4 regions of the Streptomyces sp. NPDC059828 genome follow, and region 4 is predicted to be linked to each of the others. Evidence: riboswitches for the same ligand, from Rfam matches in the RefSeq annotation. Region 4 holds a riboswitch; each other region holds the start of a gene.
The links. Region 4 has a riboswitch for cobalamin ahead of ACFV6V_RS27845 (ribonucleoside-diphosphate reductase subunit alpha). Riboswitches for the same ligand answer to the same signal wherever they lie in the genome.

Region 1 (7,156 bases), on a different contig from region 4:
GTGACCGTCGAGACGGGCTGGTGGTCGCCCAGGAAGACCAGCACCGTGTTCTTGTCGCCGTACTTCTCGACGTACGAGATCAGGCTGTTGAGGGAGTACTCGATGGCGCGCCGGTACTCGGTGCGCACCTGGTCGGGGTCCTGCCACACCTCCTCGGGGCTCTTGCCCTCCTCCTTGATGGAGTCGTAGACCGAGCCGTCGCCGACCTGGTCCCAGCCGATCATCCTGGGTATCGGGGCCCAGGGGTTGTGGCTGGAGGCGAGGATGATCTCCGCCATCATCGGCCCCCGCTCGGCCCTGCCGTGCTCGAGGCGTTCGAACGCCGCCAGGCTGTACTGGTCGGGCACGGGCGTCCAGCTGAACTTCGGCCCCTGGTAGCCCAGCTTCCCGGAGTCGTACACGTGGTCCAGCCCGTAGAACTTCCCCTCGGGCCAGGACCGGGTGACACCCGGCATGATGCCGACCGTGCGCCACGCCCCCGTACGCCGGAAGGCGCTGGTGAGGGTCATCCGGTCGCTTGCGGTGAGGCTGCGGTAGCGCTGCTGGTTCTTGATCCACAGGCCCGAGTTGAAGGTGGAGTGGGCCAGCCAGCTCCCGCCGCCGTAGGTCGGCGAGGTGAGGAAGGCGCTGCGCGAGGAGAAGCCAGCCGCGCGCAGCCGCTGCGTACCGTCCGCGAGCACGGCGTCGACCTGCGAGGCCATCGCCGGATCCTGCACGGCGCTGCGGCCGTAGCTCTCGATGAAGGTGAAGATGACGTCCTTGCCGCGCAGCCCGCTCAGCAACTGGTCCGGGGGCGTGGCCCGGAAGGCGTCGACGCGGGACTCCTTGGCGAACTGCTCCTTGTCCTTCAGCCCGGCTCGCACCTGGTGCACCCGCTCCTGGGCGAGATCGGCCGTGGTCCCGGAGGCGAAGGGGAGCCCCACCGACGTCTGCGGACCGAGCAGCGCCAGCACCATCCACAGGGAGCCGAACACGAAGGTGCCCTGGGTGGCCACGGCGCTGTGTCGCACCACCAGGTGGCTCACCCTGACGACCGCCAGGGATATGAGAACCAGCAGGGCGAGTACGAGGAGCACCACCCCGGTCTCGGCGGCGATCGCGCCGGTCCTGCCGACGGAGTCCTCCAGGAACGACTTGGCGTCGTCGAACAGGATCCAGTCCAGCACGAGGTCGAAGGGCCGGTCCAGCACGGAGAAGAACCCCATGTCGAGGAACTTCAGGACCGTCAGCACCCCCAGTACGGCCCCGCCGGCCGCCGCCGTGACGCGCCTCGCCCGCGGGCGGAGGGCCTGGAGGACGAGGAGGAGCGCGGCGCCGAAGAGCCCTTCGACGGGGATGCGGAAGAAGACCCCGGAGGTGAGGTAGCCGGGCTTGTTCGGCACGAGCAGGGCCAGGAACACGAGCGTGGCGGCCAGTGCGGTGGTGGAATGCCTGACGACCCGCGCCGCGCCTGGATGCCGGCCGCGCCACCCGCGTACGGCACCGGGGGTGGGAGCGGCCCCGGCCTCTTCGGCGGAGTCCGGGCCGGATCGCGCTGTGCCGGGTGCGGCGGGCACCTCCGGCTCTGCTCTGGCCTGCCTCGGGAGCCTGACCCGTCTCGGCTGCGCATCTTGCTGCTCTTGCTGCTCTTGCGATTCCTGCTGTTCTTGGCGAGAGCGCGTCCAGGGCGTCACCCGAGGATCCTTCCGTACTGGCCCGGTGAGGCACGACGGCCCGGACCCGGGAAGCCCGGGGTCGCCGTTATCAGTACGGCTCGGCGATCCCATCAGTTCAAGCCGTGGCCCGTGCCCCATGATGGGGCAGCCCAACACTTCGGGAGTCACCCGTGTCTCACAGCACCACCGCCGGCACTACGGCGCGCACCGCGCGCCGTCTCTCCGTCCTCACCGGAGCCGCGTTCGCGGCCTCGCTCGCCTTCGCCGTCCCCGCATCGGCACACGTGGAGGTCGAGGCGGAGGGCGCCGCGGCCCTCGCCGAGAACGTCACGCTGGACTTCAGCGCCGAGTCCGAGTCCGACAGCGCGGGCATCAGCAAGATGGAGGTCATCCTCCCCGAGGGCATCGTCCCGGCCGACATCACCTACAAGGAGGGTCCGGACGGCTGGAAGTTCGCGGCCACACCGCGCGGATACACCGTCTCCGGCCCCGCGGTCGGGGTCGGCGATGACGTCGAGTACTCCGTGACCGTACGGCAGTTGCCCGACGCCAAGTCGCTGGCGTTCAAGACCCTCCAGACATACGGCGACGGGCGGGTCGACCGCTGGATCGAGCTGGAGCAGTCCGGCGGCGGGGACGGCCACGGTCACAGTCATGGGGACGGCAACCCGGCGCCGCTGCTCGCCCTGAAGCCCGCGGCGCCCGGGGCCAAGCCGGTGGCGCCCAGCCCGAGCGCCGCACCGGAGAAGTCCCCGGTGATGGGGACCCCGGCGAGCGAGGCCCCGGCGAAGCGCGCGACCGGGCAGCAGGGACCCGAGCAGGAGCGGGAGAGCGACGGCGGCTCGCCGCCCGCCCCCGCGCTGGTCATCGGTGCGGTGCTGCTGGCCGCCCTCGCCGGTGGTGCTGTGTGGTGGAAGCGCCGGAGTGCCTCTGCCTGACCGCTTCGGCAGTGTGCGGCCTCCCTGTGCCTTTGTGTTGTCTACGGGGAGGCCGTCGCGATCAGCCGCAGATTCCACCGTCCCGCACGGCCGGTGAGGCCGACACCGGACAGCGGTGGCACGTCGATCCGCCAGAACGCGGACAGCGGCGCGCCGAGCGCGTGCACGCTCGCGGCCCGTACGACGGCCGGCTCGACCACGCCCAGCACGCCCCGCCCGGCGTCCTGCGGCAGTTCGTCCAGCCAGGCGCCGATCCGCAGGCACAGCTCCCGCACGGACTCCCCGCCGTGCGGTGCCGCCCCGGGGTCGGTGGTCCATTCCCCGACGGGCTCGGGGCCCACGGCCGCCACCACATCGGCGAGCGAGCGCCCCTGCCAGTCCCCGTAGTCCAGATCGCGGAGTCGGTCGTCGACGGCCGCGTCGAGTCCCAGCGCCTGTACCGTCTGCCCGCACCGTACGGACGGCGCCCTGAGCACCACCGATGCGGCGGGCAGCGCGGCCGCCGCGGCCCTGGCCTCGCGTACGCCCCGTTCGTCGAGTGGTCCGTCACCGAACCGCGCTTCGCCGCGTGCCGAGGGGCCGGCTGCCGCGCACAGCAGTGTCAGCCTGATCGACATTTGGCCGGATTCCTCCCCGTGTTGACTGGCCCGCTCCCGGGCCGTTCCGGATCCTACGGCCGCCCGCGCACCCCGCCCGAGCGCCCCTGTGTGATGAAGATCGCTGGTCAAAGGCCCTATTGGCGGCGGGTTCGCGGACCGATACCCTTCCTCCGAAAGGATGACGGCATACACGGAAGTCCGGTGAGAAACCGGCACGGTCGCGCCACTGTGTGCCAGGCGGTCAAGTCCCTTGCCGGGGACGGGTCCGCCGGGTGAGTCAGACCCGTGATCGTCATCGCGTGCACCACCGAAAGCGGGACGCGTGTTCCCGAGGAGGTCCGGTATGGCCCAGTCCGCCATCACACCCGTCGAAATCCCCGTTTCCCAGCCCGTCGTGGCGAAGCTCCCGGTCCGCGTCGTCGCGCCCTGGGCCGCCTTCTTCGGTCTGCTGATGCTCGTCCTGCTCTACTTCGTCGGTGCCGAACAGGGCGCCTTCTCCGTGTTCTCCGGCGAGGGCGTCCACGAGTGGGTCCACGACGGCCGTCATCTGCTCGGCTTCCCGTGCCACTGATACGCATACGCACGGAACAGGACATCAGCACATGAACTCCGCAACCGTAAGGGCCCTCCTGGTCCGCGGCATGCTCGCGGGCGTGCTCGCCGGGCTGCTCTCGTTCGGACTCGCCTACCTCATCGGTGAACCGCAGGTCGACGCCGCCATCGCCGTCGAGGAGGCGGGCGCGGCTCACCACGGCCACGGCGGTGGCGGTGGCGAGCCGGAAGAGGAACTGGTCAGCCGCGCGGTGCAGTCGACCGCCGGTCTGAGCACGGCCGTTCTGGTCTACGGCACGGCACTCGGCGGCATCACGGCACTGGCGCTCTGCTTCGCGCTCGGCCGCGTGGGGGCCTTCGGCGCACGCGTCACGGCCGCGTTCGTCGCGGCGGGGGGCTTCCTCGCCGTCGCGTTCGTACCGTTCCTCAAGTATCCGGCCAACCCGCCCGCCGTCGGCGACCCGGAGACCCTCAACCAGCGCACCGCGATGTTCTTCCTGATGATCGTGCTCAGCGTGCTGCTGCTGATCGGGGCGGTGCTGGTCGGCAAGAGGCTCGCGCCGCGCTGGGGCAACTGGAACGCGACGATCGCCGCGGGCGCCGCCTTCGCCGTGGCGGTCGGGATCGCACTGGCCTTCCTCCCGGCGGGCGACGCGATCCCGGAGCACTTCCCGGCCGATGTCCTGTGGCAGTTCCGTCTGGCGTCGATCGGCGTCCAGGCCCTGCTGTGGGCCGCGCTCGGACTGATCCTCGGCGAGCTGGCCCAGCGGGTGCTGGAGCCCAAGCCCGCGCAGGCGTCACGGCAGTCGGCGGAGCCGGCCGCTTCGGTGCCCGCGAGCTGAGGCACGCGACACGAATGGACCCCGCCCGGGGGCGCGCTCGGGCGGGGTCCTTCTTTTTGGTCTACCTCTCGGTCTTCTTCCCGGTCCTTTGCTGTGGTCCTTCTTCGTAGTCCTTCTTGGTGATCCTGCTTCAGACCAGGACCCGGGCGGGCCGCCGCGTGAGGTGCGCGGTGAGGAAGGCCCACATCGCGGGTGCCATCCACTGGGCCACGTCCTCCGCGCTGCACAGATCTGCGGTGAAGCTGAGGTTGGCGAGTTTCCCCTGCGGGAGTACGCGGGCCAGCTCCTCGGCCAGGCTCGGCGCGTGCGTGTGTCTGTGCGTGTGTACGCGGCGCCGGTGGTGCCGTTCGCCACCGGGGATGATCAGGGTGGGTACGGAGACGGCGGCCAGTGCCGCCATGCCCCCGAAGGCGCGGGCGATGTCCTCGGGGCCCAGGTCGTCGGGGTTGATGACGACCGTCGCCGCGATGCGCTCGGGATCGTCTGCGGCCGCGCGGAGCGCGATGGCGGCGCCCGTGCCCGTACCGCCGACGGCCGCCTTGCGCAGTCCGAGATGGCCGACGAGCGACGCCACGTCGTCGGCGTCCCGCGCCTCGGCGACTGTCACGGTGTAGCTGTCGGTGAGCCGGCGGGCCAGGGGGAGCAGCCCGCGGTGGTCCGGTCCGCCTGAACTGTGCAGTCCGCCTGAGTCGTGCAGGAGGATCACAGCCGGTCCCATGCCCAGCCGGGTGGCGTGTAGGGGGTGACCGTCACTGCCGCGATAGCTGAACGTCTCCATGCCCTGTCCTCCGGTCCCGCACGGTCGCGCTGTCGGGGAGCCGACACCTCGTGCGTCATATGCTCAAGAGTCAAGGAAGCTGCCCGATACAACCATCCGGCAGTCGTCCGGAACCGCCCCCGCCGGGTGGCGGGCGCGTCCCCGCCGCCCGGCCGGGACAAGCCATCGCGACACCGGCCGGCATGGTACGAAATGGTGCTTATCGGGTAGTGGTCCGACGGGCGAGTGGAGCACACGTGATCCGGGTACTGGTGGTCGACGACGAAGCCCTGATCCGCACGGGCTTCCAGCACATCCTCGACGCGGCCGACGACATCGAGGTCGTCGCGGCCGTCCCCGGTGGCGAAGCGGTCAGGACCGCCGAGGAGCGTCGCCCCGACGTGGTGCTGCTCGACATCCGGATGCCGGACGTGGACGGGCTCACCGTGCTGGCCGCGCTGCGCAAGCTGCCGCAACCGCCCGTGGTCGCCATGCTCACGACCTTCGACATGGACGAGTACGTGGCCACGGCCCTGCGCTCGGGGGCTGCCGGTTTCCTGCTCAAGGACACCGACCCCGAGGCGCTGCCCTATCTGGTGCGGACCCTGGCCGACGGGGGAGCAGTACTGTCCTCCAAGATCACCCGCACGGTCGTGGACCGCTACCTCGAAACCGGCGCGGGCTCCCACGAGAGCGCGGCCCGGGGCTTCGGCCTGCTGACCGAGCGCGAACGTGCCGTGCTCGTGCTCGTCGCCGAGGGGCTCTCCAACGGGGACATCGCCACGCGGATGCATCTGAGCACCGGCACGGTGAAGGACCATGTCAGCGCGATCCTCACCAAGCTGGAGGTGGGCAGCCGGGTCCAGGCCGCCCTGCTCGCCGAGCGGGCCGGGCTGCTCAGGCCGCCGCGCACGGAGGGGCAGAAGGCGGACGGGTCGCGTACGGGGGAGGAGCCGTGCACCCGTAACGAGGAGGCGCCATGATCCCCCGTGGAATCATGCACGGCGCGGTGGTCGACCACACGGTGGCCGAGCACGGCTCGCTGCCGAGACGGCTGCCCACCCCGCTGGTCAATGCCGCCCTGGTCGCGTTCTCGCTGTTCGACGCCTGGATCCAGGTCGGCACCCATGACCCGCTGCTGCTGTCCTTCGCGCTGGTCGCCGCGTTGTCGCTGCTGCTGCGCCACCGGCTGCCGCTGCTCACGTTCATCGTCACGCTGCCCGCCGTCATGGTGTCCGACGCCGTCTTCGCCGCCCTGGTCGCGCTGTACACGCTGGCCTCGCTCACCCGCCACCGGGTCCTGCTGGCGGTCTGCGCGCTGGCCTTCACGGTCTGCGACACCATCAAGTGGCCGTCTGCCTCCATCGACCTGTCCAGCACCCAGAGCCTCGTCGCACTGGGCTACTCGGCGGCCACGGCCGCCGCCCCCGTGTTCCTCGGCCAGCTCGTCCAGACCCGGCGCGATCTTTCCCTCCGGCTCGCCGAGATCTCCGAGGCTCGCGACCACGAGCGCCTGCTGACCGCCCAGAGCATGCTGTCCCAGGAACGCGCTCAGCTCGCCCGCGAGATGCACGACGTGGTCTCCCACCAGGTGAGCCTGATCGCGGTACGGGCCGGAGCGCTCCAGGTGGGCACCCAGGACGCCGAGGTGCGGGATGCGGCCGCCACGATCCGGCGCCTGAGCGTGCAGACACTGGACGAACTGCGGCACATGGTCAGCGTGCTGCGCGCCTCAGGGGGCCGCCCCACGGAGCTCACCCCGCAGCCGTCCGTGGCCGACCTGCGTCGGCTGGTCGACAGCAGCGGTATCGAG
Region 2 (7,156 bases), on a different contig from region 4:
CGCGGCGAGCAGGGCACGGGGCACCCGCAGCTGCCAGACGATCAGGTCACTCGTGCCGGGTCGCGGGGCCTCGCCGGTGAGGTGCCTGCCCACGGCACCCCACACTTCGGCGGGCGGGATGGATGTCGACCCCCAGGAGACCGCCGCCGTCAGCGCCGCCAGCAGTGCGACACCGATGCCGATCGCGAGCACCCGGGCGGGCACGCCGCGGGACTCCCCCGGAGCCGCGGAAACGGCCGCCTTTCTGCGGGACCTGGACAGCGTGTCCAGCACGGCTACCTGACCTTCCCGGGGTGGATGGTCCTGGCGATCTCCTGCACGACGGCGGCGTTCTCCACCCCCGCGATGGTGGTGCGCTCCGAGCCGATACGCAGGAAGCGGCCCTCCTTCACGGCCTTCAGACCGCCGGTGACGGGGTTGCCCTCCAGCCACTTCCGCGCCTCGTCGAAGGCCTTGGCGTTGGCCGCGTCGCTGCCCCGGTTCCGTACCCCGAGCTGGATCCAGTCCGGGTTCTTGGCCACCACGTCCTCCCAGCTCACCTGCTTGAAGTCGCCGTCGCAGTCGGCGAACACGTTGCGGGCCCCGGCCAGGGTGATCACGGCGTGGGCGACCTGGCGGTTGCACACGGCCATCGGCTGCTTGGTGCCCGCGTCGAAGTCGAAGAAGAAGTACGTCGGCCTGGCCGCCTCCGCCGTACCGCCGACCGCCTTCCGTACGCCGTCCACCTTCTCCCGCATGCCGGCGACGAGTTCCTTCGCCTTCGCGCTCGTACCGGTGACGGCCCCGAGTGCGGTGATGTCCTCCTCGACCGCGGCGAGGTCCTTCAGGGGGCCCTTGCTCTGCGCCGCGCACGCCGTGGACTTCAGGAAGACGTGCTTGATCCCGGCCGCCTTGAACTCCTCCGCGGTCGGCGCGTCGCCCATCCCGCCGCCGCCCATGTTGCCCATGGCGGCGAAGGTGTCGATGTACAGGTCGGCTCCGGAACCGAGGAGCTTCTCCTTCGGGATGACGGTCTCGCCGAGCACCGGAACCTCCTGCGCCATGGCGTCCAGCCCGGCCGGAAGAGTTCCCCTGCCGGGCGGGAATCCGGTGCCGGCCACCTTGTCGCCGGCGCCCAGACGGAGCAGCAGTTCCAGACTGGACGCGTTACTGGTGACGATCTTCTTCGGGGTGGCGTCGAAGGTGGTCTCGGCACCCATGCAGTCGGTGACGGTCACCGGCGCCCCGCCGGCGGAGGCGCCCGAGCCCTTGTCCCCCTTTTCGTCGGTTCCCCCGCCACATCCCGCCGCGAGGAGTCCGAGCAGGGCGACCGCCGTACCGCACCACACACGAGAACGCATTCAACTCTCCAGAACTGTTCGGCACAGGGGCAGCACATCGCCCCCGGTCCACAAGTCGGGTCGAGCACGGTGTGAGTTCCCGTACCGGTGTACGGATTCCGGCACGTGCCCGGGACACGCGCCGGAACCCGGCCCGGGCACGGCCTTCAGGCCACCAGCGCGGACGCGGTCACCGGCTCCTCGGCCTGCTCGATCAGCTCCATCAGCGTCGCCCGGGCACGCGCCACGCGGGACCGCACCGTGCCGATCGGACAGCCGCTCAGCTCCGCGGCCTCCGCATAAGGCAGCCCCAGCATCTGGGTGAGCACGAAAGCCTCCCTGCGTTCGGGCGGCAGTGCCGCCAGCAGTTCGAGCAGCGCCACCCCGTCGTCGAAGCCCGGCAGATCGCGGGGCTGGGCGAGTTCGACCGTGAGCTGCCAGTCCGGTACGTCGTGCAGCCGGGGCCTGGCGGCCGCGTACCGATAGCTGTCGATCACCGCGCGCCGGGCGATGGACAGCAGCCAGGCACGGGCCGACGACCGGCCCTCGAAACGGTGCAGACTGCCGAGCGCGCGCAGGAACGTGTCCTGGACGAGGTCGTCGGCCGACTGCGGATCACCGCACAAGTGGGCGACATAGCGCAGTACGTCGCGGTGCAGGGCACGGACGAACCGCTCCACGGCGTCGGCGTCACCGCCGCGGGCGGCGAGCGCCCAGGAGGTGATCGACTCGTCGGCCGGATTCACCTTGTCCGTCGTGTCCCATGAAGCGGGCAGGGCGGAAGAGATCACCTGGTGTCCTTCTCGGGTCGTCCGGAACCAGGACCGGGGTGCACAGCGGGCGCAGCAGAGCCCTGGTGCCGGCGTGTGGGGGCCGGCCGCTCCCCACGCGCTCGCGGGTCTGCGGCCGGTGCCCGAGGGGCACTTGGACCGCCTCGGGATTCCGGCTGTCGTCAGGCGACAGCGGACCCCACGGGCGGCCCTCGGGAGACGATGACGTGGACCAGGGGAAGCAGCCGCGACACAGGCGACGGGCGGCCGCGGCCACGCGGCCGCGGCCGGTGCTGAGGCGCCGGCAGCGCGAGCAGGAGCCGCAACGGCGCGGTCAGCCACCCGGCGACCGCGCGGAGGATCCGGAAGGCGGCTCGCTCTCCATGGGCGAGCCAGAGTCCGGTGAAGAGCGCCGCCAGCAGGTGCGCGGCGAGCATGCCGAGCGACCACGAGTCGCCGGCCATCACGTCCGGGAAGCCCGAGTGGCCCATGTCGTTGTAGCCGGGCCCCATGCCGGCGGACACCATGTGGTGCCCGGGGTGCTCCGGATGCGCGGAGTGATCGATGTGTTCCGCATGCTCAGGGTTCAGGGACTGCACGAGCGAGAATCCCGAGTGCAGCGCCGCCTGTGCGGCGACCACCACGGCCACCACAACGCCGCGTCCCCGCTCCCGGCCCGCCAGGCACCAGCCCAGCCCACCGGTCGCGCCGAGCCCTCCGACCAGCGTCCACCACGGGACGGACTCCCCGGACATCATGACGTGGCCGAGGGCGGCGAGCACCACGCATACGGCCGCGAACACCGCGGCCCGTAGCGTGCGTGAACACCACCCAGCAGTCATGGCGTCTCATCCTCGCATCCTGGGTCGGCGTCCCGGCAGACCGCCTTGCCGCACGCACGTGTCGGCTCCCCACCACCGTGACCGGCCCACACGTCCAACGGTGAGGGAATGCGGCGGAAGTGATGGAGAATCAGCGGTGGGACACCCCTGCCGCACCCTACGATGCGTCTGCCCCGGGCCATGCGCCGGGGCACACAACCGCATTGCATGCGCACCAGGGGGAAGCCGGTGCGAATCCGGCCCTGCCGTGCTCCGCCCCGCCGCCCGGATTCCCGTCGCGCATCCGAATTCCGGACAGAGCGCTCCGCAGCCGCCTGCCGCCCCGTAGGGTGGCCCCTGCAGCTGGTTCGCCCCGCCCTCCAGGCGGGAGGCGTCGTAAGAGGGAACCCGGTGGGAATCCGGGACTGCCCCGCAGCGGTGAGCGGGAACGACCGCCGTCATACGCACTGGACCCGCCAGGGTCTGGGAAGCGACGGCCAGTAGGTGTCCTCCCCATGAGGACGTGCCCGCGAGTCCGAAGACCTGCCCGCTGCCCGCGCGCGAACAGCCCGCACGCGGACATCCGGTGACCTCGTGGGTGGGTCGGCGCATATATCGGACGGCCGGACACCCGCGCGGCACCGCGCGCGGACCCGCACCCGTCCGGTTCTCCGCCCTTCGCACCTGCCCGCGTTCCGTCCCGGGACCTCAGGGAACCATCTCGCGAAGGAGATTTCCGTGACCACCGAATCCGCGGCAGCACGGGCCACCGTGCACGGATACCCGCGCCAGGGACAGCAGCGCGAACTCAAGAAGGCGATCGAGGGCTACTGGAGGGGCCGTGTCACCGCGGACTCCCTCAAGGCCACGGCAGGGGATCTGCGCCGGACGCACTGGCGCCAGCTCGCCGATGCCGGTGTCCATGAGGTCCCGACCGGGGACTTCTCGTACTACGACCACGTGCTCGACACCACCGTCATGGTCGGCGCGATCCCCGAACGCCACCGCGCGGCCGTCGCCGCCGACGCCCTGGACCGCTACTTCGCCATGGCCCGCGGCACCCAGGAGGTGGCGCCGCTGGAGATGACCAAGTGGTTCGACACCAACTACCACTACCTGGTGCCGGAGCTCGGACCCGACACCGTGTTCGCCGCCGACTCGACCAAGCAGGTCGCGGAGCTGAAGGAGGCGCTGGCGCTCGGGCTTTCCGCCCGTCCGGTGCTCGTCGGCCCCGTCACCTACCTGCTGCTCGCCAAGCCCGCACCCGGCGTCGCCGCGGGATTCGACCCGCTCACGCTGCTCGACCGGCTGCTGCCCGTGTACGCCGAGGTGCTCGCCGACCTGCGGGCGGCGGGTGCCGAGTGGGTGCAACTCGACGAGCCCGCCCTCGTCCAGGACCGGACGCCCGCCGAGCTGGGCGCCGCCGAGCGCGCCTGCCGCGCGCTCGGTGTGCTCACCGACCGGCCGAAGCTGCTCGTCGCCGGCTACTTCGACCGACTCGGCGACGCCCTGCCGGTGCTGGCCAAGGCCCCGGTCGAGGGCCTCGCCATCGACTTCACGGAGGCCGCCGCCGCCAACCTCGACGCCCTCGCGGCCGTCGGCGGGCTGCCGGGCAAGCGGCTGGTCGCCGGGGTCGTCAACGGCCGCAACATCTGGGTCAACGACCTGGAGAAGTCCCTGGCCACCCTCGGCACCCTGCTGGGGCTGGCGGACCGGGTCGACGTGGCCGCGTCGTGCTCCCTGCTGCATGTGCCGCTCGACGCGGCCTCCGAACACGACATCGAACCCCAGATCCTGCGCTGGCTGTCCTTCGCCAGGCAGAAGACCGCCGAAGTCGTCACACTCGCCCGGGGCCTGACCCACGGCACCGAGGCGATCGCCCCCAGCCTCGCCGCCAACCGGGCCGACCTGGCTTCCCGAGCCGCCTCCCCGCTCACTCACGACGCCGCCGTCCGGGCTCGTACCAGCACCGTCACGGACTCCGACGCCCGCCGCTCCCAGCCGTACGCCGAGCGGACCACCGCGCAACGTACCCGCCTCGCACTGCCGTTGCTCCCCACCACCACCGTCGGTTCGTTCCCCCAGACGACCGAACTGCGCACCGCGCGCGCCGATCTGAAGGCAGCCAGGATCGGCACGGCCGGATACGAGGAGCGCGTCAGGAACGAGATCCGGGAGGTGGTCGCCTTCCAGGAGAAGACCGGTCTTGACGTGCTGGTGCACGGCGAGGCCGAACGCAACGACATGGTCCAGTACTTCGCCGAGCAGCTCACCGGATATCTCGCCACCCAGCACGGCTGGGTCCAGTCCTACGGCACCCGGTACGTGCGCCCGCCGATCCTCGCCGGTGACATCTCACGCCCCGAACCGATGACGGTGCGCTGGACCGCGTACGCCCAGTCCCTGACCTCACGCCCCGTCAAGGGCATGCTCACCGGCCCGGTGACCATGCTCGCCTGGTCCTTCGTACGCGACGACCAGCCCCTCCCCGACACCGCCCGCCAGGTCGCCCTCGCCCTGCGCGACGAGGTCGCCGACCTGGAAGCCGCCGGAACCCCCGTGATCCAGGTGGACGAACCCGCCCTGCGGGAGACCCTGCCGCTGCGCGCGGCCGATCGCGCCGCGTACCTGGAGTGGGCCACGGAGGCCTTCCGGCTCACCACGTGCGGGGTGCGCCCCGACACGCAGATCCACACCCACATGTGCTACGCCGAGTTCGGGGACATCGTCGAGGCCATCGACGACCTCGACGCCGATGTGATCAGCCTCGAGGCGGCCCGCTCCCATATGCAGGTCGCCCGGGAGCTGGCCGCTCACGGCTACCCGCGCGACGCCGGCCCCGGTGTGTACGACATCCACTCGCCGCGTGTGCCGAGCGCGGCGGAGACCGCGGAGCTGCTGCGCACCGGGCTCGGAGCCATCCCGGCCGAGCGGCTGTGGGTCAACCCCGACTGCGGGCTGAAGACCCGCGGCTGGCCCGAGACCCGCTCCGCGCTGGAGAACATGGTCGCCGCCGCCCGCGCGGTTCGCCGGGAGGTGTCCGCGCCCTGACGGACTGACCGACGGACCGTCCCGGGCCGGGAGGGCTGGAACAGGCCCTCCCGGGACGGGAAACCCGGAAATTCCTCCCTGCACAGGCCGCCGAAGTGGGACATTCGACCCGGCACTGCCCACCTCGGCGCGTCGTCGTACGTGCCGCCGATGAAGGCGAGGCGATGTGAGGGGACTCTTCGGCCGCGTACGCATGACCGAGGCGAAGATCTCGGACGCCGAGCAGGAGTTGTTCGGCGGGCCACTGCGGTACGACACGGGGTGGGCCGAACACGAGCATTCCTGGCTGGACTTGACGATGGTCACGGCGCTCAAGGCCATGCCTCGTCTGGTGCTGGGCACCTTACGCAGGGCCTGGGGCGCTGACCGGGGCTCGTTACTGGGGGTGGGGGTGAGCGAGGTCGGGCAGGGCATCGTGGCGGCGGGGAACCTGCTCGCGGTGAACGTGGTCATGCATGCCCTGCTGGGGTCCGGGGAGCCCGTGGTGCGGCTGCGTGCCGCGCTGCCCGCACTGGTGGTGATCGCAGCTCTGGCGGTGCTCAACGCGGGTCTCGCGGGCTGGTCCACCTCGCGGGCCGGGCGACTTGAGCCGCTGGTGGAGCGGCTGGCGACCACCGAGTATCTCTCGGCGGCCACCGCGGTGGAGCTGGAGGCGATCGACGATCCGGCGTTCCGCCGCCTCATCGACGTCGCGCAGTACGGCGCGGCATCGGCCCGGCGCATGATCGGGGTCTGTGTCGCCGCGCTCAACGGGATCATCGCCCTGATCGCCACCGCCGGAGTCCTCACCGTGCTGCATCCGGCCCTGCTGCCGATGCTGCTGCTGATCGCCGCGCCACGGGGCTGGGGGGCGATGCGGGTGGCACAGGAGCGATACGTGTCCGTGATGACCTGGGTCGAGCACGTACGGGCCAGCCGGCTCATCGGCAATCTGCTCACCGAACGCACCGCCGCCCAGGAGGTCCGCATCCATGCCGTGGGCCCCTTCCTGCTCGACCGGTACCGGAACATGGCCGAGAACGCCGAGAACGAGCAGAAGCGCCTCGCCAACGACAAGGCGCTCACCGAGCTGGTGGCCGCCGCGCTGTCGGGTCTGGCCATGGCCTTCACATACGGCGTGATGGCCTGGCTGATCCTCGCCGGTCATATGGAACTCGCCGTCGCCGGCACGGCGGTGATCGCGGTCAGGTCGGGC
Region 3 (7,156 bases), on a different contig from region 4:
CGGAGACGCCTTCGCGCTCCACGTACGAGGCACCCATCGCCGCCGCGTCCAGCAGCAGGTCCACCAGGTGGTCATGGAGCAGATTGACCTCGTCGACATAGAGCACCCCGCGGTGCGCGTCGGCCAGCAGACCGGGCTCGAAGGCCTTGACGCCGTCCGCGAGCGCCCGCTCGATGTCGAGCGCACCGACCAGCCGGTCCTCGGACGCGCCGACGGGCAGCTCCACCATGCGGGTCGGGCGGGCGGTGCCCGGCGTGTCCTCGTGCGGGCCGTCCGGGCAACCGGGGTCGGGTGCGCCGGGCGCGCAGGAGAAGCGGCAGCCCGCGACGACCTCCACATCCGGCATCAGCGCGGCGAGGGCGCGCACGGCGGTGGACTTGGCGGTGCCCTTCTCGCCGCGTACGAGGACCCCGCCGACAGCGGGTGAGACCGCGTTCAGCAGCAGTCCCAGGCGTAGATCGTCCATGCCGACGATCGCGGTGAAGGGGTAGTGCACGGCACCACTCATACGTTCCGGTCCTCCCGTTGCTCTCGTTGCTCCCGCTGTTTCCGGTCGAGCCGATTCGGCACGTGGACGCGGTCGTTGGCCTTGGCGCGGACGGAGTCCGGGGCCGCCCGCCTCATGGTGCCCCCGGAGGGACGAAGGGCAGGCCCGCGGGGGCGCCGCGCTCGATCAGTTCGAGCAGGGCGGCGGTGTCGGCGTGTTCCTCGATCAGATCGCCGAGGCGGTCGAGCTGTTCCTCGCGCAGCAGACCGAAGCTGGTGTCCGGCGCCGGTACGAACCGGCGTCCGGCCGCCGCGGCGACCTCCCGGAGGAACGCCCGCCGGAAGCCGTCGCTCTCCAGCGAGCCATGCCAGTGGGTGCCCCAGACGGCACCGACCCGGCAGCCGTCCAGGAAGGGCTCGCCGCCCAGCACCTCGGCGACGCCATGGTGGATCTCGTAGCCCTCGACCCGCTCGCCGAGCGCTTCGCCCACCGGCCGGGCCAGGGTCTTCTCCCGCGCGAACCGCACGCGCACCGGCAGCAGTCCGAGTGCGTCGACCTCGCCCGCGCGTGACTCCACCTCGTCCTCGATGTGCTCGCCGAGGGCCTGGAAACCGCCGCAGATCCCCAGCACGGGCCTGCCCTCGGCGGCCCGCCGCGCGATCGCGTCCGCGAGCCCGCGCTCACGCAGCCAGGCGAGCGCCTTCACGGTGCCGCGGGTGCCGGGCACGACCACCAGGTCCGCGTCGGCAAGCTCCTCGGCGCGGTCCACGAACCGCACGATCACGCCCGGCTCGGCCGCCAGCGCGTCCACATCGGTGAAGTTGGACATCAGCGGCACGGCGCACACCGCGACCCGAAGCACGTCATCGCCCAGCGGCGCGGCGGTCACCGACTCGCGTACGGCGCCCCGCAGCGAGACCCGCAGCCCGTCCTCCTCATCGATGCCGAGGCCGTGGGCGTAGGGCAGCACACCGAACGTCCGCCGTCCGGTCAGCCCGTGCAGCATCTCGAGCCCCGGCTCCAGCAGCGTCACGTCGCCGCGGAACTTGTTGACCAGATAGCCCGCGACCAGCTCCTGGTCCTCGGGCGCGAGCAGCGCGGTCGTCCCGAAGAACTGCGCGAAGACCCCGCCCCGGTCGATGTCCCCGACCACCACCACGGGAAGGCGGGCGGCCCGTGCGATGCCCATGTTGACGATGTCGGTGCGGCGCAGATTGATCTCGGCGGGGCTGCCGGCGCCCTCGCAGATCACGGCGTCGTAGGTGCTCCGCAGCTTCTCCAGGCATTCCACCACCGGCTCGAACAGCGTCTGCTGTCTGCCGCCGTGGTAGCCGCGTGCGCTCAGCTCGCCCACCGGCTTGCCCATCAGTACCACCTGGCTGGAGCGGTCACTGCCCGGCTTGAGCAGCACCGGGTTCATCAGCGCCGTTGGTTCCACGCGCGCCGCCTGGGCCTGCATGGCCTGCGCCCGGCCGATCTCGGCACCCTCGCGGGTGACGAAGGAGTTGAGCGACATGTTCTGCCCCTTGAAGGGGGCGACCTTCACACCCTGGCGCACCAGCCACCGGCAGATCCCCGCCGTGACGACGCTCTTGCCCGCGTCCGACGTGGTGCCGGCGACCAGCAGTCCTCCGCCGCTCACTTCCGCCTCCCCCTCATGTCTCTCATGCCGTTCCTGCCCCGCATCGCCGTCGCCGCCGTGCAGGCGAGCCGTGCGCCCGCGCATGCCGCGAGCGCCAGCACGCCCACCCGGCGCGACAGCCGTACCGCGCGCTCGATGTCCGCCACCTCGACGGCCCGGCCCTGTCCGTTGAGCACGGGCCGTTCCTCGGTGCGCCCGCCGTACGAGAGCGTCCCCCCGAGACGTACCCCGAGCGCACCCGCGAACGACGCCTCCACCGGACCCGCGTTGGGACTGGGATGCTTCGCCGCGTCCGCACGCCAGGCCCGTACGGCACCTCGGGGGTCGCCGCCGGCGAGTACGGCGAGGCCGGCGGTGAGCCGGGCGCCCGGCCAGCCCGCCACATCGTCGAGGCGAGCCGATGCCCAGCCGTACCGCCGGTAGCGGGGCGACTTGTGGCCCACCATGGCGTCCAGGGTGTTCACGGCACGGAAGCCCACGAGACCGGGCACGCCCGCCACCGCGCCCCACACCAGCGCGCCGACCACGGCGTCCGAGGTGTTCTCGGCGACGGACTCCACGACGGCGCGGGCGATCCCGGGGCCGTCCAGTGCCTGGGGGTCACGGCCGCAGAGATGGGGGAGGCGCTCACGGGCGGTCTCGATGTCACCGACCGCGAGGGCCCCGCCGATCGCCCTCGCCTCCCTGCCGAGGGTGGTACCACCCACGACGGCCCAGGTGGCGGCGGCGGTCAGGGCCAGGGACGCGGTACGGGACCGGCGTACGGAAGCGGTGCCCAGCGCACCCGCGGCGATCGCGCCCCCGGCGCACAGCGCCGTGTGCAGGGCACCCCAGCCGCGGTGGTCGCGCCAGAGTCCGCGCTCGACGGCGGCGGCGGCCCTGCCGAAGGCGGCGACCGGATGCCCTCGGCGGGGATCGCCGAAGAGCAGGTCGCCGACGAGTCCGGCCGTGGCGCCGTAAGCGAACGTGATGGCAGGGACAGCGACAGCAGGGACGAGTCCCCCCGGCGCCCGCTGCTCGGCAGGCATGTTCGTCCTCACTCAGGGTCCGCGCCCTGGCTCGACGTGATCCGGCGGGAGAGAGTTCCTGGCTTCGGGGAGCGCCCTGGTGGAGGGGGTGCGCCCGGTGACAGTGGCGGGACCGCGCCGGATTCGCACCGGCTTCCTCTTCTGCCGCCGTAAGTGGCCCCGGAAGTCCACCATGGGCCGCGAACACCCGTCAACTCACCTTTGACCTGCGACGGGACAGTGTGCGCAGGCCCACACCGCGGTGTGTGTGGGGGGTGCGCAGAGAGCGGGAGCCGGACACCCCCTCGGGGGTGTCCGGCTCCCATGCGTTGTTCTGTCGGCTGCCGTGCCGCCGATCGTCAGGAGACGATCAGATAGATCCCGTATGCCACGGCGGCGGCGCACAGGGCGAAGCAGGCGTACGCGCCGGTGCGGGCCAGGCCGGCGGAGCCCCCCTGCGCGGCTGCCGCCTCCTGCTTGGAGAGGCCCACGATGCCCAGGGTGAACAGGCCCACCAGGGCGACGGTCACGATGAGGCTCACACCGAAGACGGAGCCCAGAGCTGCCCAGTCGATCTTCATGCTGATTCGTTTCTTCCTTACACCGTGGCGGTGGGCGCGGGAGCGGACTCACTGGCGGGAGCCGGGATGGTGGCCTTCAGCTCCTCGGCCGCGGCCACGGTGGGCGGCGGGGTCACGGCCGCGATGGCGGTGGTGACCACACCCGGAGCCTCGGTGATCTCGTCGGCGGTGACGTTCGTGTGATCGACCGGCTTGCGGCGCGACAGCGCCCAGATGGCGGCCGAGCCCGCGACGAGCAGTACGGCGACGGTGGCGGTGCCCCAGGCGCCCTGGCTGGTCAGGAATTCCGCGGCGGCACCGACCAGACCGGCCGCGGGGAGGGTGAGGCCCCAGGCGACGAACATCCGGGTCGCGGTGGACCAGCGGACCACACCGCCCTTGCGGCCGAGCCCCGCGCCCATCACGGCACCGGAGCACGACTGGGTGGTGGAGAGCGAGAAGCCCAGGTTCGAGGAGGCCAGAATGACCGTCGCGGCGCTGGTCTGGGCGGTGAAGCCCTGCTGCGGCTGGAGGTCGGTCAGTCCCCTGCCCATGGTGCGGATGATGCGCCAGCCGCCCAGGTACGTGCCGAGCGCGATCGCCAGACCCGCGGAGACGATGACCCACATCGGGGGGTTGGAGCCGGGGGCGAGCACGCCGCCCGTGACCAGGGCCAGGGTGATGACGCCCATGGTCTTCTGCGCGTCGTTGGTGCCGTGCGCGAGGGAGACGAGGCCGGCCGAGGCGATCTGACCCGCCCGGTAGCCCTTGGACGTGGCCTTGTCGTCGGCACCGTTGCCGATCTTGTACGTCAGCCTCGTCGCGAGGAACGCGGCGAGACCGGCGACCAGCGGCGCGGCGACGGCCGGGATCAGCACCTTGGTGACGATCGTCCCGCCGTTCACGGCCGAGAAGCCCGCGGACATCACGGCGGCGCCTATGAGACCGCCGAACAGGGCGTGCGACGAGCTGGACGGCAGGCCGAGCAGCCAGGTGAGCAGGTTCCACAGGATCGCGCCGACGAGCGCGGCGAAGATCACTTCTGTGCGGATGCCCTCTTCCTTGATGAGCCCGCCGGAGATCGTCTTGGCGACCTCGACGGACAGGAAGGCGCCGACGAGATTCAGCGCGGCCGACATGGCCACCGCCGTCTTCGGTCTGAGTGCCCCGGTCGAGATGGTTGTGGCCATCGCGTTGGCTGTGTCGTGGAAACCGTTCGTGAAATCGAACACGAGAGCGGTGATGATCACGATCCCGAGGAGAAGCGTGATGTGTTCCATTTACCCAGGCTTCTATTGGACGTCAGTGGCCAGCCGAACGTAAGCAAGCTGAGTGAACGGAAGATGAACTCAGCACGGCTCATGAGTGACTCCAGAAGGGTATGGCCATTCCGCTTGGCGGAGAAGGTGCTTGCGCGGGCCGAAGCGCGGAGTCCGCGGCCGGGTGCCTGGCATGATCAGCCCATGAGTCGGCGGCAGCAGGACGAACGGTACGACGGGCAGCACGAGCCGGTCGCGCGGGCGTGGATGGACCTTGTGGCCGCCGCCCGCAGGACCGTGGCGGACGGACTCGTGGTCGGCACTTCGGGCAATGTCTCCGTACGGGTGCCCACCGAGGCCGGGGATGTGATCCTGGTCACGCCCAGTGGGGTGCCCTACGACCGGCTCGGGCCGCAGGACGCCGTCGGTGTCGCTCCGGACGGACGCCGCGTACTGGGTGACCTGGTCCCCACCAGCGAACTGCCGATGCACCTGGAGATCTACCGCGCCACGGACGCCGCCGCTGTCGTGCACACCCACGCGGTCCATGCCACCGCCGTATCGACACTGGTCACCGAGCTGCCGCTGATCCACTACATGGCGGCCGTCCTCGGCGGACCCGTCCGCGTCGCCCCGTACGCCCGCTACGGCACCGAGGAACTCGCGGCCCGGATGCTCGACGCCCTCGCGGACCGCACGGGCTGCCTGCTCCAGAACCACGGCACCGTCGCCTACGGCGCCACGCTCGACCAGGCGTACGACCGCACCGCGCAGCTGGAGTGGATGTGCCGGGTCTGGCTCACCGCGAGCTCCGTGCCCGGCCGGGAGCCGAACCTCCTCTCGCGGGCCCAGGTCGACGAGGTGCGTGAGAAGCTCCGCACCTACGGCCAGCCGGGCTGAACCGTTCGATACGTGGTCGTGCACGAGAAACCGGCGCCCGGCGGCTGAGATCAGCGCCCTGCGCATCACCCTTGGTGGCGCGCCCACTGGCAGCCTGGCGAGGACGTCACCACACTGGAACGGTGCGCCCGGCTAAAGCGACGGCAGCGGCCGTCACCACCCTGCTCGGTCTTGGAGCTGCCGCGTTCGCCGCGGGCCGGTACGCGAGCGACGCGGCACTCAAGGCCACGCCCGAACGCCCCCTGCCCGGCGAGCCCCGGCTCACCGTGCACGCGACCGGGCCGGGCCGGATCACCCTCACCCGCAGCCTGGCCTCGCTCCGCCCCGGCCTGTACGGACTCACCGGCCAGGGTGTCCACGCCGTCGTCGGCCCGGTGCTCGAGGACGTTCCCCACGCCGCGGACACCGTCGTCCGCCGGCTGGAGAGCGTGGGCCACGGCGGCCTCGACATCGGCAACAAGGTCCGCTTCACCCCTCGGCTGCACAGCGGCACGCCGAGCAGCGCCCTCGGGATCGACCACGAGGACGTGGAGGTCCACGGCGAACTGGGGCCCCTGCCCGCCTGGTTCGTCCCCGGGCCCCGCGCCACATGGATCATCGCCGTGCACGGTCTGGGCGCCACCCGCGAACACGTCCTGAACCTGATGCCGTTCCTGGCCGGGCGGCGCGTGCCGGTACTGGCGATCGCCTACCGCGGCGACCCCGGAGCACCCCGCTCTCCCGACGGCCTCTGCCATCTCGGCGACTCCGAGTGGCGCGATCTCGACGCGGCCATCCGGTACGCGGTCCGCGGCGGCGCCGAACGCGTGATCGTGCACGGCTGGTCCGTCGGAGCCGCGATGGCCCTGCATGCCGCGGCCAACTCGGCCGCACGGGACCGGATCGCCGGGCTCGTGCTGGACTCCCCGGTGCTCGACTGGGAAGCCACACTGCGCGCCCTCGCCGCCGCCCGCCACACCCCGTCCATGCTGCTCCCCCTGGCAGTGCGCGCCGCCCAGGGGCGCACCGGACTGCACGGTGACCGGCTGAGCGAGGCCGCGGATCCGGGCAGCCTCGGCGTGCCGACGCTGATCTTCCACGGCCCCGACGACCGGCTCGCTCCCTGGGGCCCCTCCCGGGAACTCGCTGCACGCCGACCCGACCTGGTCAGCCTCCACACCGTCACCGAAGCCCCGCACTCGGCGATGTGGAACGCCGACCCGGCACGCTACGAGGAGGCTCTCCGCCGCTTCCTCACCCCCTTGATCTGAGCAAGCGGTCCGAGCGGTGCCCGGGCCCCGCGAACCGGTCGAAGGAGGCCC
Region 4 (7,156 bases):
CCCGAGCCCACCCCGCCGCGACGAGCGGTCGGTTTCGGGCGCTGAGCGGTCGGTTCCGGCCGCTCGGCGGCTGCGCCGACCGCCCGCCGATTGCCTGTCCGATATCCGGAACGCAGGGTTCCCACACGCGAAGTCATCCCCTAGATTTCCTGCGCGCTACAGCAGCTGAGCGATTCAGCTGACCAGCAAGGCAACCGAGGGAACGGAGTCGCTCATGTCCGAAGTACCCGCGGGGAGCAGACCGGCCGTCACGCCGGTGCGGGTGGTCGTGGCCCTGTGCCTGATCGCACCGTTCGTCGCGATGCTCTGGGTCGGTTCGTACGCGAAGACCGACCCCGCGTTCGCCGGGATCCCCTTCTTCTACTGGTACCAGATGCTCTGGGTGGTCATCTCGACCGCGCTGACGCTGATCGCGTACCAGCTCTGGCAGCGCGACCAGCGCGCGAGGCGGGCTCGGCACGACCTGCCCGCCCAGCGCGCCGACCGCAGCGAGCAGGAAGGGGCGTCGCGGTGAACGACGGTGTGAACGGCGTCGCACTCGCCGTCTTCGTCTTCTTCTTCCTGGCCGTCACGGTCATGGGCTTCCTGGCCTCACGATGGCGCAGGGCGGCGAACGAGAACAGCCTGGACGAATGGGGTCTGGGCGGACGCTCGTTCGGTACGTGGGTGACGTGGTTCCTGCTCGGCGGCGACCTCTACACCGCGTACACCTTCGTCGCCGTACCCGCGGCCATCTACGCGGCGGGCGCCGCGGGCTTCTTCGCAGTGCCGTACACCATCCTCGTCTACCCGCTGATCTTCACGTTCCTGCCCCGCCTGTGGTCGGTCTCGCACCGGCACGGCTATGTGACGACATCGGACTTCGTCCGCGGGCGGTTCGGCTCCAAGGGCCTCTCACTGGCGGTGGCGGTCACCGGCATCCTCGCGACGATGCCGTACATCGCTCTGCAACTCGTCGGTATCCAGGCCGTACTGGACGTGATGGGCGTGGGCGGCGGTGAGAACACCCACTGGTTCGTCAAGGACCTCCCGCTGCTGATCGCCTTCGGCGTGCTCGCGGCGTACACCTACTCGTCCGGGCTGCGGGCGCCCGCGCTGATCGCCTTCGTGAAGGACACGCTCATCTATCTGGTGATCGCCGTCGCCATCATCTACATCCCCATCAAACTGGGTGGTTTCGACGCGATCTTCGCCAAGGCGGGCGACGCTCTGTCCCAGACCAACCCGAAGACCGACAAGCCCTTCGGGGCCCTGGTGCCCGGTGAGATGGGTCAATGGGGCTACGCCACGCTGGCACTCGGTTCCGCGCTGGCGCTGTTCATGTATCCGCACTCGATCACCGCGACGCTGTCCTCGCGCAGCCGTGACGTGATCCGGCGCAACACGACCATACTGCCGCTCTACTCGCTGATGCTGGGGCTGCTCGCCCTGCTCGGGTTCATGGCGATCGCTGCCGGGGTCAAGGTGACCAACGGCCAGCTCGCGATTCCGCAGCTGTTCGAGAACATGTTCCCCGACTGGTTCGCGGGGGTGGCCTTCGCCGCCATCGGTATCGGCGCACTGGTGCCGGCCGCGATCATGTCGATCGCGGCGGCGAATCTGTTCACGCGAAACATCTACAAGGACTTCCTGAAGCCGGACGCGACACCGGAGCAGGAGACCAAGGTCTCGAAGCTGGTGTCGCTGCTGGTGAAGGTGGGCGCGCTGGCCTTCGTCCTCACCATGGACAAGACGGTCGCCATCAACTTCCAGCTCCTGGGCGGCATCTGGATCCTTCAGACCTTCCCGGCCCTGGTCGGCGGGCTGTTCACCCGCTGGTTCCACCGCTGGGCACTGCTCGCCGGCTGGGCCGTCGGAATGATCTACGGCACGGCGGCGGCGTACGGTGTCGCGAGCCCGACCCAGAAGCACTTCGGCGGCTCGTCCACCGAGATCCCGGGCATCGGCGAGATCGGCTACATCGGTCTGACGGCGTTTGTGCTCAATGTGCTGGTGACGGTGGTCCTCACCTTCGTGCTGCGGGCCACGAACGCTCCGGACGGTGTCGACGAGACGTCCCCCGAGGACTACACGGCGGACGCGGGAGACCCCGGAGTCGAGACGGAGGCCCCGAAGCTGACCGCCGCGACCCACTGACACACCGGACACCGCCTGGCCGCTTCCTCCCTCCGGGACAGCGGCCAGGCGCCGCTGTCCCGGTGTGGCATTCCCCCGTGTGCGGCAGACTGCCGGGATGGACGTGATCATCCGACAGGTGGAGCCGCAGGAGTACGACGCCCTCGGCGAGCTCACCGCACAGACCTATCTCGGGGACGGACTGCTGGCCTTCGGGGAGCAGGACCCCTATCTCCCCGTGCTGCGGGACACGGCAGCGAGAGCCGCACAGGCCGAGGTGCTCGTCGCCGTGGACGGCTCGGGGCGCCTGCTCGGCGGAGTGGCGTTCACGGCGGGAGCGAAGCCCTACGCCAATATCGCGGGCGATGACGAGGCCGAGTTCAGGATGCTGGTCGTCGCCACCGAAGCCCGGAAACGGGGTATCGGCGAGGCTCTCGTCATAGCGTGCGTCGAGCGGGCCCGGGGCATCGAAGGCTGCCGCCGACTGGTGCTGTCGACCGATCAGCAGATGCGCGCGGCCCACCGCATATACGAGCGTCTGGGCTTCGTACGGACGCCCGCACGGGACTGGGTGCCGATCGCCGGCCTGGACCCTCTGCTGACGTACGCCCTTGAGCTCTGAGGGCTGAACCCCGGCTCGCCCGAGGGGAGACGCGACACCACCGCGACACAACATGTGGGGGGCGCGGCAACGCCGCGCCCCTACATGTATGCTCGACTCCGTTGCCGCAGCAGGGGAATCCGGTGGAAATCCGGAACTGTCCCGCAACGGTGAGTCGGTCTGCATTCGTTCCTTTCGCGTACCCATGAGGCATGCCCGCGCGGCGTATCCGTGCGTGCGTGCACGGGAGTGAGCGCACACCCACGAGTCCGAGGACCTGTCGGCAACGCACCCGGTCCATCCGGTCCGGGTTCCGAGACGTCCGGGCCTCGCGGATCAGGCTGGTGGACGCGGAGCGTTGTGCTGCCCAGACACACGCCCGCACGCCACTTCCCCGCCGGCCCCGAGCCGAGTGAGGGAGAGCACCCCGTGACCATCGCGCCCCCAGACCCTGCTTCAACGCAGCTCGCCGATGGGCCAGGAACCGCGCTGCTGCGGATCCTGACCGACCTCACCGCGGACCTCCCCGACACCGACCCCGGCAGGGTCGCCGCCGCCGCGCTCCGGGGACGCCACGCCGGTTCGGACGAAGCCGAACTGCGGGAGCTGGCCACGGAGGCGGCCGCGGGGCTGATCGCCGAGGACCCGGCGTACTCCCGGCTCGCGGCCCGGCTGCTCAGCATCACCATCGCCGACGAGGCGGCCTCGCAGGGGGCCAGCGGCTTCGCCTCCTCCGTCGCCGTCGGTCATCTCGAGGGGCTGATCGCGGACCGTACGGCCGCTTTCGTCCAGGAGCATGCCGCCCGTCTCGACGCTCTCATCGACCCGGCCGCCGACGACCGCTTCGGCTACTTCGGACTCCGCACCCTCTACAGCCGCTATCTGCTGCGCCACCCGATCACCCGCAAAGTGGTCGAGACCCCGCAGCAGTTCATGCTGCGGGTCGCCTGCGGTCTCGCCGAGGACGGGTCCGCGCGCGCGGTGGACGAAGTCGCCGCGCTGTACGGGCTGATGAGCCGGCTGGACTATCTGCCGTCGTCGCCGACGCTCTTCAACTCCGGCACCCGGCACCCCCAGATGTCGTCCTGCTACCTGCTGGACTCGCCGCTGGACGAGCTGGACTCGATCTACGACCGCTACCACCAGGTGGCGCGGCTGTCGAAGCACGCGGGCGGTATCGGTCTTTCGTACTCCCGCATCCGCTCCCGCGGTTCGCTGATCCGCGGCACCAACGGACACTCCAACGGCATCGTGCCGTTCCTGCGCACCCTGGACTCCTCGGTCGCCGCCGTCAACCAGGGGGGCCGGCGCAAGGGTGCGGCCTGCGTCTACCTGGAGACCTGGCACGCGGACATCGAGGAGTTCCTGGAGCTGCGCGACAACACGGGTGAGGAAGCGCGGCGTACGCACAACCTCAACCTGGCGCACTGGATCCCGGACGAGTTCATGCGCCGGGTGAACGCCGACGCCGAGTGGTCGCTGTTCTCTCCGGTGGACGTGCCCGGGCTGGTCGACCTGTGGGGCGCCGAGTTCGACGCCGCCTACCGCAAGGCGGAGGAGGCGGGGCTCGCCCGCAAGACGATCCCCGCCCGAGACCTGTACGGCCGGATGATGCGCACGCTCGCCCAGACCGGCAACGGCTGGATGACGTTCAAGGACGCCTCGAACCGCACGGCGAACCAGACCGCGGAGCCCGGCACCGTCGTCCACTCCTCGAACCTCTGCACCGAGATCATCGAGGTCACGAACGACGGCGAGACGGCCGTCTGCAACCTCGGCTCGGTCAACCTGGGCGCGTTCGTCACCCCCGAGGGCTCCATCGACTGGGAGCGGCTGGACGAGACCGTCCGTACGGCCGTGACCTTCCTCGACCGGGTCGTGGACATCAACTTCTACCCGACCGAGCAGGCCGGCCGCTCCAACGCGAAGTGGCGCCCGGTGGGCCTGGGGGCGATGGGCCTCCAGGACGTCTTCTTCAAGCTGCGGCTGCCCTTCGACTCCGCCGAGGCGAAGGCGCTGTCGACCCGGATCGCCGAGCGGATCATGCTGGCGGCGTACGAGGCGTCCTGCGACCTCGCCGAGCGCAGCGGCCCGCTGCCCGCCTGGGAGCAGACCCGCACGGCACGCGGTGTGCTGCACCCGGACCACTACGGGGTCGAGCTCAACTGGCCCGAGCGCTGGGCCGCGCTGCGCGAGCGGGTCAACACCACCGGGATGCGCAATTCGCTGCTGCTCGCCATCGCCCCCACCGCGACCATCGCGTCGATCGCGGGTGTCTACGAGTGCATCGAGCCGCAGGTCTCCAACCTGTTCAAGCGCGAGACGCTGTCGGGCGAGTTCCTCCAGGTCAACTCGTACCTGGTGGACGAGCTGAAGCAGCTGGGCGTGTGGGACGCGCAGACCCGCGAGGCGCTGCGTGACTCCAGCGGCTCGGTGCAGGGCCTCAGCTGGATCCCCGCGGACGTCCGGGAGCTGTACCGCACGGCCTGGGAGATCCCGCAGCGAGGCCTGATCGACATGGCCGCGGACCGCACCCCGTTCCTGGACCAGTCGCAGTCGCTGAACCTCTTCATGGAGACGCCGACCATCGGCAAGCTCAGCTCGATGTACGCGTACGCCTGGAAGCGGGGCCTGAAGACGACGTACTACCTGCGCTCCCGCCCGGCCACCCGGATCGCCCGCGCCGCGTCCGGCACTCCGGCGGCCGTCGCCGCCCCCATCCCCGCCCAGCAGGCCGCTCCCGACGCGGACGCCGTCGCCTGCTCCCTTGAGAACCCCGAGTCCTGCGAGGCATGCCAGTAATGTCCACCGAAGCCACCAGCGCCACGACGGCGCGGGAGAAGAACCTGCTCGACCCCGGCTTCGAGCTGACGCTCCGCCCGATGCGCTACCCCGACTTCTACGAGCGCTACCGGGACGCGATCAAGAACACCTGGACGGTGGAGGAGGTCGACCTCCACTCCGACGTCGCCGATCTGGCCAAGCTCTCCCCCGGCGAGCAGCACATGATCGGCCGCCTGGTCGCGTTCTTCGCCACGGGCGACTCGATCGTCGCCAACAACCTGGTGCTCACCCTCTACAAGCACATCAACTCCCCCGAAGCGCGGCTGTACCTCTCCCGCCAGCTCTTCGAGGAGGCCGTGCACGTCCAGTTCTATCTGACCCTGCTGGACACCTACCTGCCTAACCCGGAGGACCGGGCCGCCGCGTTCGACGCGGTCGAGAACATCCCCTCGATCCGCGAGAAGGCCGCGTTCTGCTTCAGGTGGATGGACTCGGTCGAGAAGCTGGACCGCCTGGAGACCCAGGCCGACCGCCGCCGTTTCCTGCTGAACCTGATCTGCTTCGCGGCGTGCATCGAGGGCCTGTTCTTCTACGGGGCGTTCGCGTACGTCTACTGGTTCCGCTCCCGCGGTCTGCTGCACGGTCTCGCGACCGGCACCAACTGGGTGTTCCGGGACGAGACCATGCACATGAACTTCGCTTTCGAGGTCGTGGACACGGTCCGCAAGGAGGAGCCTGAGCTCTTCGACGACGAGCTCCAGCACCAGGTCACGGAGATGCTGAAGGAGGCCGTCGCCGCCGAGCTCCAGTTCGGCCGCGACCTGTGCGGTGAGGGCCTGCCGGGCATGAACACCGAGTCGATGCGCGAGTACCTGGAGTGCGTCGCCGACCAGCGCCTGGTCCGCCTCGGCTTCGCCCCGGTGTACGGCTCACAGAACCCGTTCGCCTTCATGGAGCTCCAGGGCGTCCAGGAGCTGACCAACTTCTTCGAGCGCCGCCCGTCCGCGTATCAGGTCGCGGTCGAGGGCTCGGTGGACCTGGACGAGGACTTCTGACCGCTCAGGCGCCCGCACACGATCGATGGCTCGGCCCGCACCGCGGTCCGGGCCATCGGCCTTTCCGCATCACGCAGTTGCCGGTCGATCGCACGGTCGCGCAGATGGCCGACGAACGAGGGCAGTCCCACGACGACAAGGATTCCGAGGACTACGACATAGCTGAGGAACGTACTCATGACGTTCACTCTCGTCCCGGGACGCCGAGAAGAGCAGTGGCAGGACTGTCGACAACCATCGAATTACTGCCACACTCGCGGCATGCTCAAGAACGTGGCGGCCGTACTGCTCGACGGCGTGCATCCCTTCGAACTCGGTGTGCTGTGTGAGGTCTTCGGCCTGGACCGCAGCGACGACGGGCTCCCCGTCTACGATTTCGCCGCGGTCTCCGCCGAGGGGCGCCGATTGCGCACCCATGCCGGTTTCACGCTTGAGGTGGAGCACGGACTGGAACGGCTGGACGAGGCCGACCTGATCGCCGTGCCCACCGGCAGCGACTACACGCGGCGCGACTATCCCGAGGCCCTGCTGGAAGCACTGCGGGCGGCCGTCGGCCGGGGTGCGCGGGTGCTGTCCGTCTGCACCGGGGCGTTTGTGCTGG

Region 1: it holds a riboswitch for cobalamin, as region 4 does, so the genes downstream of both, ACFV6V_RS29625 (CbtB domain-containing protein) here and ACFV6V_RS27845 (ribonucleoside-diphosphate reductase subunit alpha) in region 4, are expected to answer to the same signal.
Region 2: it holds a riboswitch for cobalamin, as region 4 does, so the genes downstream of both, metE (5-methyltetrahydropteroyltriglutamate--homocysteine S-methyltransferase) here and ACFV6V_RS27845 (ribonucleoside-diphosphate reductase subunit alpha) in region 4, are expected to answer to the same signal.
Region 3: it holds a riboswitch for cobalamin, as region 4 does, so the genes downstream of both, ACFV6V_RS12690 (cobalamin biosynthesis protein) here and ACFV6V_RS27845 (ribonucleoside-diphosphate reductase subunit alpha) in region 4, are expected to answer to the same signal.

What each region holds. Positions count from the first base shown of each region.
Region 1 covers NZ_JBHWIW010000074.1:199-7,354, forward strand. Annotated here, with positions in the region: gene ACFV6V_RS29610 (sulfatase) at 1-1,793, opposite strand, end outside; gene ACFV6V_RS29615 (DUF1775 domain-containing protein) at 1,826-2,593, shown strand; gene ACFV6V_RS29620 (histidine phosphatase family protein) at 2,635-3,210, opposite strand; cobalamin riboswitch at 3,327-3,496, shown strand; gene ACFV6V_RS29625 (CbtB domain-containing protein) at 3,536-3,763, shown strand; gene ACFV6V_RS29630 (CbtA family protein) at 3,795-4,586, shown strand; gene ACFV6V_RS29635 (alpha/beta fold hydrolase) at 4,717-5,364, opposite strand; gene ACFV6V_RS29640 (response regulator) at 5,601-6,326, shown strand; gene ACFV6V_RS29645 (sensor histidine kinase) at 6,341-7,156, shown strand, end outside.
Region 2 covers NZ_JBHWIW010000027.1:46,045-53,200, reverse strand. Annotated here, with positions in the region: gene ACFV6V_RS18055 (FecCD family ABC transporter permease) at 1-273, opposite strand, end outside; gene ACFV6V_RS18050 (ABC transporter substrate-binding protein) at 276-1,340, opposite strand; gene ACFV6V_RS18045 (sigma-70 family RNA polymerase sigma factor) at 1,487-2,110, opposite strand; gene ACFV6V_RS18040 (hypothetical protein) at 2,272-2,931, opposite strand; cobalamin riboswitch at 3,308-3,455, shown strand; gene metE (5-methyltetrahydropteroyltriglutamate--homocysteine S-methyltransferase) at 3,649-5,961, shown strand; gene ACFV6V_RS18030 (ABC transporter ATP-binding protein) at 6,155-7,156, shown strand, end outside.
Region 3 covers NZ_JBHWIW010000016.1:70,301-77,456, forward strand. Annotated here, with positions in the region: gene ACFV6V_RS12680 (putative cobaltochelatase) at 1-508, opposite strand, end outside; gene ACFV6V_RS12685 (cobyric acid synthase) at 621-2,129, opposite strand; gene ACFV6V_RS12690 (cobalamin biosynthesis protein) at 2,126-3,157, opposite strand; cobalamin riboswitch at 3,186-3,336, opposite strand; gene ACFV6V_RS12695 (hypothetical protein) at 3,496-3,717, opposite strand; gene ACFV6V_RS12700 (anion permease) at 3,735-4,976, opposite strand; gene ACFV6V_RS12705 (class II aldolase/adducin family protein) at 5,160-5,855, shown strand; gene ACFV6V_RS12710 (alpha/beta hydrolase) at 5,978-7,105, shown strand.
Region 4 covers NZ_JBHWIW010000060.1:24,452-31,607, forward strand. Annotated here, with positions in the region: gene ACFV6V_RS27830 (DUF3311 domain-containing protein) at 215-514, shown strand; gene mctP (monocarboxylate uptake permease MctP) at 511-2,136, shown strand; gene ACFV6V_RS27840 (GNAT family N-acetyltransferase) at 2,234-2,737, shown strand; cobalamin riboswitch at 2,820-3,016, shown strand; gene ACFV6V_RS27845 (ribonucleoside-diphosphate reductase subunit alpha) at 3,146-5,518, shown strand; gene ACFV6V_RS27850 (ribonucleotide-diphosphate reductase subunit beta) at 5,509-6,555, shown strand; gene ACFV6V_RS27855 (hypothetical protein) at 6,510-6,734, opposite strand; gene ACFV6V_RS27860 (helix-turn-helix domain-containing protein) at 6,817-7,156, shown strand, end outside.